DNA from 3 places in the Bradyrhizobium sp. IAR9 genome. Region 2 is predicted to be linked to each of the others. Evidence: riboswitches for the same ligand, from Rfam matches in the RefSeq annotation. Region 2 holds a riboswitch; each other region holds the start of a gene.

Region 1 (4,277 bases), on a different contig from region 2:
TTCGGGCCCGCCGTTCAGCTTCGCAAACGGGCGCGCGCGATCCGGCCCGTCAGTGCGGCCGATGTGGATTTCGTACGCCTCGATTGGCTGGTCCGTGTCGGTATGCACGGCCGCGACACGCGTCAGCGTCTTCTGCGGACTCATCACCGTGTCCACGTCCAGAAGTCCGAGGCCCGGCGTGTCGCCTGCGGTGCCTTCGATGCCGTCAGGATCGGCGACGCTGCGTCCGAGCATCTGATAGCCGCCGCAGAGACCGAGCACATGGCCGCCCCTGCGGTGATGCGCGAGCAAATCGATGTCCCAGCCCTGCGCGCGCAGGAAGGCGAGATCGCCGCGGGTGGATTTCGAGCCAGGGATGATGACGAGGCGGACATCGCCCGGGATCGGCTCGCCCGCGCGTACCATCACGAGGTCGACGCCCGGCTCGAGCTTGAGCGGATCGAGATCGTCGAAATTGGCGATCCGCGACAGCGCCAGGCAGGCGATCTTGCACTGGCCCGGCTTGCGCGCGTCGCTGAGGCCGAGCGCGTCCTCGGCCGGCAGCTCGCCGGCGCGCGCGAACCAGGGCAGCACGCCGAAGCCGAGCCAGGCCGTTCTTTGTTCGATCAGCCTGTAGCCATCGTCGAACAGCGAGGGATCGCCGCGGAACTTGTTGATGACAAAACCCTGGATCATCGCGGCATCGTCGGGGTCGATCACGGTCTTGATGCCGACCAGCTGGGCGATGACGCCGCCGCGGTCGATGTCGCCGACCAGCACGACCGGCACGTCCGCCTTGCGCGCAAAGCCCATATTGGCGATGTCGGCCTTGCGCAAATTGACCTCGGCCGGACTGCCGGCGCCTTCCACCAGCACCAGATCGGCCCGCGCCTTCAGCCGCTCAAAGCTCTCCAGCACTGCGCCCATCAGCGATGGCTTCATCGCGGCATAGTCGCGGGCACGCGCGGTCGCGATGCGCTTTCCGTGGACGATCACCTGCGCGCCGATGTCGGTCTCGGGCTTGAGCAGCACGGGGTTCATGTCGGTGTGCGGTTCGACGCGAGCGGCCAGCGCCTGCAGCGCCTGGGCGCGGCCGATCTCGCCGCCATCAACGGTGACGGCGGCATTGTTCGACATGTTCTGCGGCTTGAACGGGAGCACGCGCAGGCCGCGCCGGGTGAAGGCACGCGCGAGACCGGCGACGATGAGCGACTTGCCCACGTCCGAGCCGGCCCCCTGGATCATCAGCGCGCGTGCCATCGAACTCAGAACTCGACGCCGGCCTGTGCCTTGATGCCGGAGCGGAAGGGATGTTTCACCAGCGTCATCTCGGTGACGAGATCGGCGATCTCGATCAACTCGTCCTTGGCGTTGCGGCCGGTGAGGACGACATGCGTCATCGGCGGCTTCGAGGTGGTCAGAAACTCGACGATCTCGGCGATGTCGAGATAGTCGTAGCGCAGCGCGATGTTGATCTCGTCGAGCACGACCATGCGCAGGCTCTCATCGAGGATCAGCTCCTTGGCCTTCTCCCAGCCGGCGCGCGCGGCGGCGATGTCGCGGGCGCGGTCCTGCGTCTCCCACGTAAAACCTTCGCCCATGGCGTGGAACTGGCAGAGGTCGCCGAAATGGCCAGTGAGCAGGCGCCGCTCGCCGGTATCCCAGGCGCCCTTGATGAATTGCACGACTGCGCAGGGAAAGCCATGCGCGACGCAGCGGACGATCATGCCGAAGGCCGACGAGGACTTGCCCTTGCCGGCCCCGGTGTGGACGATGATGAGGCCCTTTTCGCCGCTCTTGGTCGCCATGATCTTGTCGCGGGCGGCCTTCTTCTTCGCCATTTTCGTGGCGTGGCGGGTGTCGGTTTCTTCGGCCGTTTTTGTATCCGGTTCAGGCGTCATCGGGTCCCGGTCCTTCGGCTTGACAAGTGGCGGCCACCGGCAAATGGTGGCCCGGCGTTGGTTCCTGTCCTATGACAGGCGAAGAGGGAATGCGATAGGGTCCGAATCGGCAAGATTTGGGTCCAAAATGCAGCCGCCCCCGCGACCGTGACCGGAGAGATGTCCGAAGCCACTGATTCCCTCAGGGAATCGGGAAGGCGGGGATCGAAGGGGAAAACCCTGCTCCGCAAGCCGGGAGACCTGCCAGCGCGGACGAGTTTTGGACCGGCGGACGGGGTGTTCCGCGACGGGGAAAACGGGCCTTCTGAAGAATGGTCCGTGTGCCTCATCGCCTCCCGCTGTTATCTGGAAGAGGCGATGACCGTCACACTTCACGTCTGCATCACCTGCCGTGCCGGCGAGACGCCAGGCGAGGGCGAGGCGACGCCCGGCAAGCGCCTGCATGGGGCGATCCTCGACGCGGGCGTGCCCGAGGGTGTCAATGTGGTTCCCGTCGAATGCCTGTCGGCCTGCAACCAGGGTTGCTCGGTCGCACTGAGCGCGCCCGGCCGGTGGTCTTACGTCTATGGCCGCCTGTCGGATGCAAATGCGCAGGATGTGGTCGCGGGCGCCGCGGCCTATGCGGCCGCGCCTGACGGCCTTGTGCCCTGGCGCAGCCGGCCGGAAATATTCCGCAAGCAGTCGCTTGCCCGCGTTCCCCCCATTGCCGTCGTGCCGGAGGCCGCCGAATGAACTCGCTCGCAAAAGTCCCCGTGACGGTGGTCACCGGTTTTCTCGGCTCGGGCAAGACGACGCTGATCCAGCATCTGCTCAGCAATGCCGGCGGCAAGAAGCTCGCGGTGCTCGTCAACGAGTTCGGCAGTGAGGGCGTCGACGGCGAGATCTTGAAATCCTGCGCCGATGCCAATTGCCCGGAGGAGAACATCGTCGAGCTCGCCAATGGCTGCATCTGCTGCACGGTTGCCGACGATTTCATTCCGACCATGGAAAAACTACTGGCGCGGCCCGTGCGACCCGATCATATCCTGATCGAGACCTCGGGCCTGGCGCTGCCCAAGCCGCTGCTGAAGGCATTCGACTGGCCGGAGATCCGTTCGCGGATCACCGTCGACGGCGTGATCGCGCTCGCCGATGCCGAGGCTGTCGCCGCTGGCCGCTTTGCGCCGGATCCTGACGCCGTCGAAGCGCAGCGCGCGGCGGACGAGAATTTGGACCATGAGACGCCGCTGTCGGAAGTGTTCGAGGATCAGATCGCCTGCGCCGACATCGTGCTGCTGACCAAGGCCGACCTCGCTGGGGCGGCGGGACTTGAAGCGGCCAAGGCTGCCATCACCGCCGAGATGCCGCGCCGCGTGCCGATGCTCCCCGTGACCGACGGTGCGATCGATGCGCGCGTCATCCTCGGTCTTGGCGCCGCCGCCGAGAACGATCTCGCCGCGCGTCCCTCGCATCATGACGGCGAGGAAGAGCACGAGCACGATGATTTCGCCTCGGTCGTGGTCGACCTCCCTGAAGTCGCCGACGTCGATGCGCTGGTCGCATCCGTCCAGAAGCTGGCGCGCGAGCAGAACGTGCTGCGCGCTAAGGGCTACATCGCGGTCGCGGGCAAGCCGATGCGGCTGCTGCTGCAGGCGGTCGGCGAGCGTGTGCGCCACCAGTTCGACAAGCCCTGGGGCGCAGGTCACAGGCAGTCGAAGCTCGTCGTGATCGGCGAGCACGGCGATATCGACGAGGCTGCCATCAAGGCAGGACTAGGTATCTGATGCACGTCGTCTTCCGCGAGAGCCGCGGTCTGGAGGAGACCGCGACGCCAAGGGATATCGGCCAGGACCCGGCCGATCTCGTGGTGCTCTCGTATTCGGATTCGGATCTCGCGGCGTTCGCAGCCGGCTGGCGGCGTGGTCGCGAGAGCCTGCCGTCATTGCGGCTCGCCAATCTCGCGGAGCTGCGCCATCCGCTGTCAGTGGACACCTATATCGAGCGCACGCTGTCTCAGGCGCGTGGCATTCTGGTTCGTCTGATTGGTGGTGAGTCCTACTGGCCGTATGGTCTGGCTGCGCTCCGGCAGCTCGCCAAGGACCGTGGCATTGTGCTGGCCGTGCTGCCGGCCGACGGCCGCGACGATCCGCGGCTGGATGGATACTCGACCGTGCCGGTCTCGACGCTGCGCCGGCTCAAGGTGCTCTGCGACACTGGCGGACCGGTCGCCGCGCAAGCCGCGATCGCACAGCTCGCACTGGCTTCGGGACTCTATGCCGGGCCTGTTATCGGCGACACCGCCGTGCCCGAGATGGGGTTCTACGATCCCGCCCGCGGCGTCATTGCGGCACCGGCGCACGGCGAGGGCAAGCCGCGTGTGCTGGTAACGTTCTATCGCTCATATCTCACCGCCGCGGA
Region 2 (4,277 bases):
TTTCGGCGAATGTCCTTGCCGTAATCGAACCGGCGGTTGTCCTCTCTTCCGCCGAAGCCCGCGCGACGCATCAGCGTCGCTCCTCCCAGACTTTCGCCCGGCCCGCTAAGCGGGGGCCGGGCTTTTTTTGTGTTCCCAAGGCTCCATCGATTATGGAGAGCGCAAATGACCGCAAGAGGATCAACTTTGTCGAGAAGAGATCCAAGCCCGGATCAACGGCCTCGCGAATCGAATGCAGCGCGCAGTTGGCGGGCGGCAGCGACCATGTTCGCTAGCGCCGGCCGAACCTCCTCCCATTTGCGCGTCTTCAGGCCGCAGTCCGGATTGACCCAGAGCTGCGAATCCTGCAGCCGGGTCCGAGCCAACGCCATCAGCTCCTTCATTTCGCCCGCCTCGGGAACGCGTGGAGAGTGGATGTCGTACACGCCCGGCCCGATCTGATTTGGATATTCGTAGTTCCTGAACGCGTCGAGTAGTTCCATTTTCGACCGCGATGTCTCGATCGAGATGACATCTGCGTCCATTGCAGCGATCGCGCCGATGATGTCGTTGAACTCCGAGTAGCACATATGTGTATGAATTTGGGTTTGATCAGCGACGCCGGATGAGCAGATGCGGAAGCAATCCACGGCCCAATCGAGATAGGCGGTCCACTCCGACCGACGCAACGGCAATCCTTCGCGAAGTGCAGCTTCGTCGATCTGGATCATGGTCGCACCAGCATTCTCGAGATCGCGGACTTCGTCTCGGATCGCGAGCGCAATCTGGCGGCAGACCTCGCTTCTGGGAATATCATCGCGAACAAAGGACCAGTTCAAGATCGTCACCGGTCCGGTCAACATCGCCTTCATCGGCTTCCTCGTTAGTGATTGCGCGTAGCGCCACCAGCCTACGGTGATAGGCTTCGACCGCACTACATCGCCAAACAGGATCGGTGGCCTGACGTAGCGCGATCCGTAGGACTGCACCCATCCATTCCTGGTAAATGCGAATCCGGCGAGTTGCTCACCGAAGTACTGCACCATGTCATTGCGCTCGAACTCGCCGTGCACGAGGACATCGAGACCGATGTCCTCCTGCCAGCGTACGACGCGCGCCGTCTCCTCCTTGAGGAACCTGTCGTATTGCTCGTCGCTCATAGCGCCTCGGGCATGCGCCGCACGGGCATTCCGGACCTCTTTGGTCTGCGGAAACGATCCGATCGTCGTGGTTGGAAAAGCCGGTAGTCCGAAACGATTGCTTTGGATCTCGGCACGACGGGCAGATGGGCTCGCGCGCCGACGCATGGTCTGATCGATCGCTTTCATCCGGACAGCGACATTGGCATCATGGATTTTTGGCGAAGTCCGGCGGACAGTCGCGGCACATTCCGACTCGGCAAGAGCTAGCGCAACATTCTGGTCGCCTGCGAGTGCCCGCGCCAGGTTCGCGAGCTCTCGCATCTTCTGGACCGCGAAAGCAAGCCAGCTCTTGACGTCGGAGGCGAGCCCGGTTTCGAGTTCAACATCAATCGGCACATGAAGCAGCGAGCAGGATGGGGCAATCTGTACACGATCCTTGCCGAGCTTCGCAATCGCGGGTTCGAGCCGCTGGCGCAGCGACGACAAATTCGACCGCCATACATTCCGGCCGTCGACGACACCGAGTGACATGACTAGATCACTTCGGCCGCCAGCGATGATCTGGTCCAACAACTGTGGCGCTCGAACCAGATCGAGGTGCAGTCCGGCGACTGGCAGGCTCAAGGCGGTGTCCAGATTGTCCCCGAGATCGCCGAAATAGCTGGCGACTAAGATCTTGATGGCCGGCCCCTCCTTGGCGAGCCGGTCATAGGCATGTCGCAAAGATTGTCGCGCCCTCTCATCCAGATCAAGAACCAGGCAGGGCTCGTCGAACTGAACCCAATTTGCCCCACGTTTGGCCAATTCCTGCAGAACCTCGATATAGGCCGGTATCAATTCATCCAGTAGTAAGAGTGGCTGGAACGCAGGATCGGGACTCTTGCCGAGCTTTAGGAATGTGACCGGCCCGATCAGGACAGGGCGGGTCTGAAAGCCAAGGGCCTTGGCTTCCTCATACTCCTCGATCGGCTTGCGAGAGCATAGCCTGAAAGTCTGTCCCCTGTGAAACTCGGGGACCATGTAGTGGTAGTTGGTGTCGAACCACTTGGTCATCTCCTGCGCGGGTGCGCCAAATCCGCGCGGTCCGTGACCGCAACTCGCATCCTGATCGTCGCATTGTGACCCGCGGGCCATGGCGAAGTACGTCTTGAGCGAAACGGATTCGGCTTTCGAGGCGTAGATCTCCGGGATGGCGCCAACCATGACACTTGTGTCGAGCACCTGGTCATACAGCGAGAAATCGTTCGATGGAATAACCGTGACGCCGATAGATTTCTGACGAGCCCAGTTCGCGGCACGCAGGCCAGCTGCGTCCTCGAGCAACTGCTGTTCGCTGCTTTTTCCGGCCCAGTAGCTTTCGAGAGCGAGTTTGAGCTCGCGCCTTGGACCGATGCGTGGCGTTCCGAGGGTGGCAACCGGAAGGGAGAGAAGAGTCATAGCGTGAACCCCATGTTGGGGGCAAAGGCCATGGCGGACGCAGGCAGGGGAAGTCGCGCGGTGCGACGGCTGCTTGGCGCACCACCGGGACACCCCGCCCCGTGGACAAATATATTGTCGGGGCAGGTCTCCTGGCTCGCGGGTCATCGCTTCTGTCCGGCCTTCCCGAAGCCGCGCAGGCTTCAGTGACGTCGTTGGACAGCGGCTTGCCGCTCACAGTTGCGGGGGCAGCGCCGGCATTGTCACCGGCTTCCCTCTTAGCTCCGGATCAAATGGGAACCGGAGAACCTCGACGACTTGGATTATCGGCAAGAGAAGTCTTCCGTCAACCTCTCAGATTATGTCTCAAGCTGGTGCTGCGATATCCGCTACGCGAATGACCGTGCATCTTTATCGTTGAGTCGACGTAGAAGCGCTCTCCAGTCAGCGATATTGGAATGACCATCGCAGCTGCCCCCTTTGCCGCATGCCCGATCGATGGAAGGGACAAATGCGACTTGCGCGGTCGGGACTGCTGCCTCGAGCAGAACGCATTTGATGCGCGTCCCGGCTTCCCAGCGGTTCTTTGAGCACGTCCACCATCCAGCCACCTTCTCGGCCAACAGGATCCGTGTTGAATAGGCCCAAGCTGGGAAGCCAGCTACATACCCTGCCAGCACGTTGATTTGCGGTTCAGCAAGACTCCAAATGCTCGGCGGTGAAGATCGGCTTCGCGTCGTTGGCCGTCGAGTGCAAAGCGCTCCGGACTGAGGCTGTTCTCGAAGCGCCGCGAGTCGCGACGGGAGCGCCAAACGCACCATGGCCCATTGGCCGCAAATTGGCAGAGATCGAAACGCACATTCTGGCAACGATACCGAACCAAACCGTCGCGAGACGAGGATGCATAAGCCGCGCTGGATAGCGCTGAAAGGAAACATCGAGACCTGGGCCAGTCGGAAAGTCGACAAAGAGGACACAAAAGCGGTGTGAATTGCCGCCCATTACCTGGCACGAAGAATGCAAGACTTCGGCATGCCCAGTCTCCTCCTGCTGGGCAAGTCCAGTACAGCAAATTGAGGCTGTCGCCGGCAGCGAAGTTAGCGGCGCGTGACATAGAGGGGAGCGCCTGCTCGCACGGGACACCATCGGTCTCCCCGCCGCGTCGCCGCTAACTTCTTGCGCTCGCGTATAACAGGTTAAAGGTTGCCCCGCTTTAGAAATGACGTGTGGATGAAAGCAGATAGGCCGACAGTTATGAGGAAAATGTCTGGAAGACGCGCGTTATGGTTTTGTCTCGGTCAATCCCTGATATGCCTGGCCGGGCTGGCTGCGACGAGCAACAGTGTTCGCGCCAACGAGAGCCCCCTTATCGAAAGATTCAAGTCAACGTGGCGAGCGCAAGACGGCGAGACAATAGAACAAATTATCTCCAATGTCTCGAAGGTGGCGCAGTTCGTCCCTCGAATGTGGGGCGTCGCTGAACTTGACGAAAATGACTATGTTTTCGTTTCGTGGACCAGGCACCGCGTCGATACATCAGACGAACAGTACGTTATCACTTGGAAGGTCGCGCTCGACGGCACGATTCAACTTGCGTCGACCTATGCCAAACCGATGGAATTGGGCTGGCGCGCCCTGGCGCTCTCGTTGATCGCCAGTGAAGTCAAGGACGGCGAAAGGGACGCAAATCTTGGCTTTCTGCATGATCCGAGCAACTTCAACTTTGTGACGACCATGCAA
Region 3 (4,277 bases), on a different contig from region 2:
CACGGGGCGCGCTTCCGTCAACGTCGACAGCTGGGCGATGGATCGCGGGGCGATCTCGCATCTCGTCAGCCGCGGCGCGGACGCCGATGTCGTGCTCGCTGAAGGATCGATGGGCCTGTTCGACGGCGTCGCCGCGCCCGGTGTTTCCGGCACCGGTGCCACCGCCGACATTGCGGAGATGCTGGGCTGGCCGGTGGTGCTGGTGATCGATCCTTCCGGACAAGCGCAGACCGCGGCGGCGATCGCCGCGGGTCTTCGTGATTATCGCCCCGGCGTACGGCTCGCCGGCGTCGTGCTCAACCGCGTTGCCAGCCCGCGCCACGAAGACCTCGTGCGGCGTGCGCTCAACGACGCCGGCATTGCCGTGTTCGGCGCGCTGCCGCGCCATGCCGAGATCAGCCTGCCGAAGCGGCATCTCGGCCTGGTGCAGGCCGAAGAGCAGGCCGAGATCGGCAAGCTGATCGACGAGGCCGCGCGCTTCGTTGCCGAGCATGTCGATCTCGATGCCGTGCTGCGATCGGCCGCCAGCTGGTCGCCGCAACCTGCCGCGAATGGGCTAAACGTGACGCCGCCGGGCCAGCGCATCGCGCTCGCACGCGATGCGGCGTTCTCTTTCGTCTATCCGCACATGCTGGAAGCCTGGCGCGGGGCGGGCGCGGAGATCTCGACATTCTCGCCGCTCTCCAATGAAGCGCCCGACGCGAGCGCCGATGTGTGCTGGCTGCCCGGCGGTTATCCCGAGCTACATGCCGGCAAGATCGCGGCCAATGCGCGTTTTCGCAGCGGCCTGCGCGCCTTCGCCGAAACGCGACCGGTGCACGGCGAATGCGGAGGCTATATGGTGCTGGGAACCGCTTTGACCGATGCGGACGGTGTTCGCCATGAGATGACAGGCCTGCTTGGCCTCGAGACCAGCTTTGCCAAACGTCGCATGCATCTCGGTTATCGTCTCGCGACGCTGGCCGCGCCGATGCCGGGACATCGCCCCAGTGCACGTCTGCGCGGCCATGAGTTCCACTATTCGACCATTCTTGCCCAGCCTGATACGCCGTTGGCAGTCGTGCACGATGCAACCGGCGCCGTCATTGCCGAGACCGGCTCGCAGCGCGGCCACGCCACCGGCACGTTCTTTCATCTGATCGCGGAGGACCGGTGAGCGGATTCGTCTCCTTCATCTCCGCCGGACCCGGCGACCCCGAGCTTCTCACGCTCAAGGGCGCCGCGCGGCTGCGCGAGGCCGACGTCGTGCTCTATGACGATCTCGCCTCCGGCGCGATCCTTGATCTCGCCCGGCCCGGCGCCAATCTCGTCGCGGTGGGGAAACGGGCAGGGCGTCCCTCGACCAAGCAGCACCACGTCAACCGCCTGCTGGTCGACTATGCCGCAACAGGTGCGCGCGTGGTTCGGCTCAAGTCGGGCGATGCCGGCATTTTCGGCCGGCTCGAGGAGGAGCTGGAGACGCTGCGTGAGGCCGGCATCGGCTACGAGATCGTTCCCGGCGTCACCTCGGCCTGCGTTGCCGCGGCGCAAGCCGGCATCCCCCTGACCCGGCGCCACACCTCGCGCCGGGTGCAATTCGTCACCGGCGCTGATGGCACCGGCGAGTTGCCGCCGAATCTGAATTGGGCGGCCCTGGCCGATCCTGAGGCGACGACCGTGGTCTATATGGGCCGGCGCACCTTCCCCGCGCTTGTCGCAAAGTTGATCGCGCACGGCCTCGCTGCAGATACCCCCGCGCTGTTCGCCGAATCCCTCGGCCGCCCCGACGAACGGCTGGTCCGCACCACCATCGCCGAGCTTGCCGAGCAGCTTGCGCGCGGCGGCGCCGCGTCGACGGCCGCCGTGATCCTGTTTGGGGCGCTGGCGGGGGATTATCCGTCATGACGGCCTTGGCCGCCGTTCGCCCCTTGACGCAGGCTCAGCGAAAGGGGCACACAAGAGAGGCATGGTGCTCGACGCAACGCAAAGCGCCGGAGCATAATCGGGAATGGGGGTGGGCGGACCCAGTTGCGGCGCCCAAAACCCCAGCCGCCCCCGCGACTGTAAGCGGTGAGGGACTCCGATCAGCCACTGGGCCGCAAGGTCCGGGAAGGCCGGAAATCCCGGGGAACCGCGAGCCAGGAGACCGGCCCTGCACGTTTTGAGGCCAAGGCCGTCGGGTGTGACGGCAGGAAGGAATTGAGCCATGCATATCGAACCCGGGGTCGTGACGGGCGCCAAGCTCGTGTTGAGTTACGCAACCGGCATCGCCGCAGGCGGCGTTGCGCTGAAGCTCGCGGTGGAAACCGTGCGTGAGCAGGGCATCACGTCGTTCGCGGCGCGGACGCTCGCCACCACAGTCCTTGTGTTCATCTTCTTCGAGATCCTGCCGCACTTCCCGGTCGGCGTCTCCGAGGTGCACTTCATTCTCGGCTCGACACTGTTCCTGCTGTTCGGCGCAGCGCCCGCGGCCTTCGGCCTCGCATTCGGCCTGCTGCTCCAGGGCGTATTCTTCGAGCCGGTCGACATCCCGCAATACGGCATGAACGTCACGACGCTGCTGGTGCCGCTGTTCGCGATCCAGGCGATCGCCACGCGGATCATCTCGCGGAACACCGCCTATGTCGATTTGAAGTATCGGCAGGCGTTGGCGCTCTCGACGACCTACCAGGCCGGCGTGATCGCCTGGGTGGCGTTCTGGGCGCTCTATGGCTCGGGCTTTGCGATGAGCAACCTCGCCAACATCGCGACGTTCGCGGCGTCCTATGCGCTGGTCATCGTGATCGAGCCGCTCGCCGATCTCGCGGTACTGGCACTGGCGAAGTCGCTGCGCGGCGTCACCGCGCCCGGTCTCGTCACCCCGCGCCTGCATAACGCGGCCTGAGAGACAAGCGAACGGGCGGCCAGCAGGGCCGCCCGTCGCGTTCGCGATGCTCACGCTCTCCCTGATAGGTATCGGTTGCGGCGATCCCGACCAGCTCACGCGCGCCGCTGTTCGAGCGATCAACGCCGCCGATCTCGTCCTGATCCCGCGCAAGGGTGCCGCGAAGTCCGATCTCGCCGATCTCAGGCGGACGATCTGCGCGGATGTGCTCACCAGAGATAACACAGCCATCGCCGAATTCGACCTTCCCGTGCGCGATGCAGGTGAGGCGGAATACCGCAAGGGCGTGGACGATTGGCACGATGCGGTTGCCGCGACTTGGTCGAAAGCGATTGCGAACCATCTCGAAGGCGAGGGCAAGGTTGCGCTGCTGATCTGGGGCGATCCCTCGCTCTACGACTCCTCGCTGCGCATTGCGCGGCGGCTCAATCCCTTGCCTGACATCGAGGTCGTGCCCGGCATCACCTCGATCCAGGCGCTGTGCGCGGCGCATGCGCTGCCGCTCAACGATATCGGCGAGCCCTTTCTGGTCACGACGGGGCGGCGTTTGCGCGAAGGCGGCTGGCCGGCAGGGGTGGATACCGTTGTTGTAATGCTCGACGGCGGCACGGCATTCCAGTCGCTTGATCCAGCCGGGATTCAAATCTATTGGGGCGCCTATCTCGGCATGCCCGACCAGATCGTCATGTCCGGCGTGCTCGCCGAGGTTGGCCCGCGCATCGTCGCGGCGCGGCAGGAAGCGCGCGAGCGGCATGGCTGGATCATGGACAGCTACATTCTCAAGCGCAGGCCGTAAGCGAGGCAGCATGCTCTCCGAATGGGTCACCCGAAATTGCCCCGATGTCTCCGCCGTGCATCGCGAGGCGGCGATCGCACGGCAGGCGCAACTGACAAAGCCGACCGGTGCACTCGGCCGGCTGGAGCAGCTCGCAATCGAGCTTGCGGGCCTGCAGGCGACCGAACAGCCGCGTGCCGCACGGGTGCCGATCATCGTCTTCGCCGGCGACCACGGCATCGTCGCGCAGGGCGTCTCGGCCTATCCGCAAGCCGTGACCATCGCGATGATGGCGAATTTTGCCTCCGGCGGCGCCGCGATCTCGGTGCTGGCGCGCGAGCTTGGCTCGAGCCTGGACGTCGTCGACGCCGGCACGCTGGCAACAGAGGCGATGGCGGGTGTCATCACCGACAAGCCGCGCCATGGCACGCGCGATTTCAGCGTCGAAGCCGCGCTCGCACCCGCCGAGCTGGCGTATGCGTTCGAGGCCGGCCAGCGCGCGGTTGCGCGCGCGCAAGCCAATCAGCCCGATCTCTTGATCTTCGGCGAGATGGGGATCGGCAACACGACGACGTCGGCGGCGATTGCTGCAGGCCTGCTCGGCATCAGCGCCGAAGAGATCGCGGGCAGCGGCACCGG

Evidence for each region. A riboswitch is a leader RNA that binds a small molecule or an ion and turns the genes downstream of it on or off. The one in region 2 is predicted to bind cobalamin.
Region 1: another riboswitch for cobalamin. It lies ahead of GGD67_RS05405 (DUF1636 domain-containing protein); the one in region 2 lies ahead of metE (5-methyltetrahydropteroyltriglutamate--homocysteine S-methyltransferase).
Region 3: another riboswitch for cobalamin. It lies ahead of GGD67_RS05340 (energy-coupling factor ABC transporter permease); the one in region 2 lies ahead of metE (5-methyltetrahydropteroyltriglutamate--homocysteine S-methyltransferase).

The regions. Positions count from the first base shown of each region.
Region 1 is NZ_JACBZW010000001.1:1,143,922-1,148,198, reverse strand. It holds gene GGD67_RS05415 (cobyric acid synthase) at 1-1,239, opposite strand, end outside; gene cobO (cob(I)yrinic acid a,c-diamide adenosyltransferase) at 1,245-1,880, opposite strand; cobalamin riboswitch at 1,922-2,143, shown strand; gene GGD67_RS05405 (DUF1636 domain-containing protein) at 2,238-2,612, shown strand; gene cobW (cobalamin biosynthesis protein CobW) at 2,609-3,643, shown strand; gene cobN (cobaltochelatase subunit CobN) at 3,643-4,277, shown strand, end outside.
Region 2 is NZ_JACBZW010000004.1:564,367-568,643, reverse strand. It holds gene metE (5-methyltetrahydropteroyltriglutamate--homocysteine S-methyltransferase) at 213-2,558, opposite strand; cobalamin riboswitch at 2,662-2,865, opposite strand; gene GGD67_RS14640 (nodulate formation efficiency C protein) at 3,768-4,277, shown strand, end outside.
Region 3 is NZ_JACBZW010000001.1:1,130,565-1,134,841, reverse strand. It holds gene GGD67_RS05350 (cobyrinate a,c-diamide synthase) at 1-1,156, shown strand, start outside; gene cobA (uroporphyrinogen-III C-methyltransferase) at 1,153-1,884, shown strand; cobalamin riboswitch at 1,930-2,149, shown strand; gene GGD67_RS05340 (energy-coupling factor ABC transporter permease) at 2,186-2,863, shown strand; gene cobF (precorrin-6A synthase (deacetylating)) at 2,910-3,659, shown strand; gene cobT (nicotinate-nucleotide--dimethylbenzimidazole phosphoribosyltransferase) at 3,670-4,277, shown strand, end outside.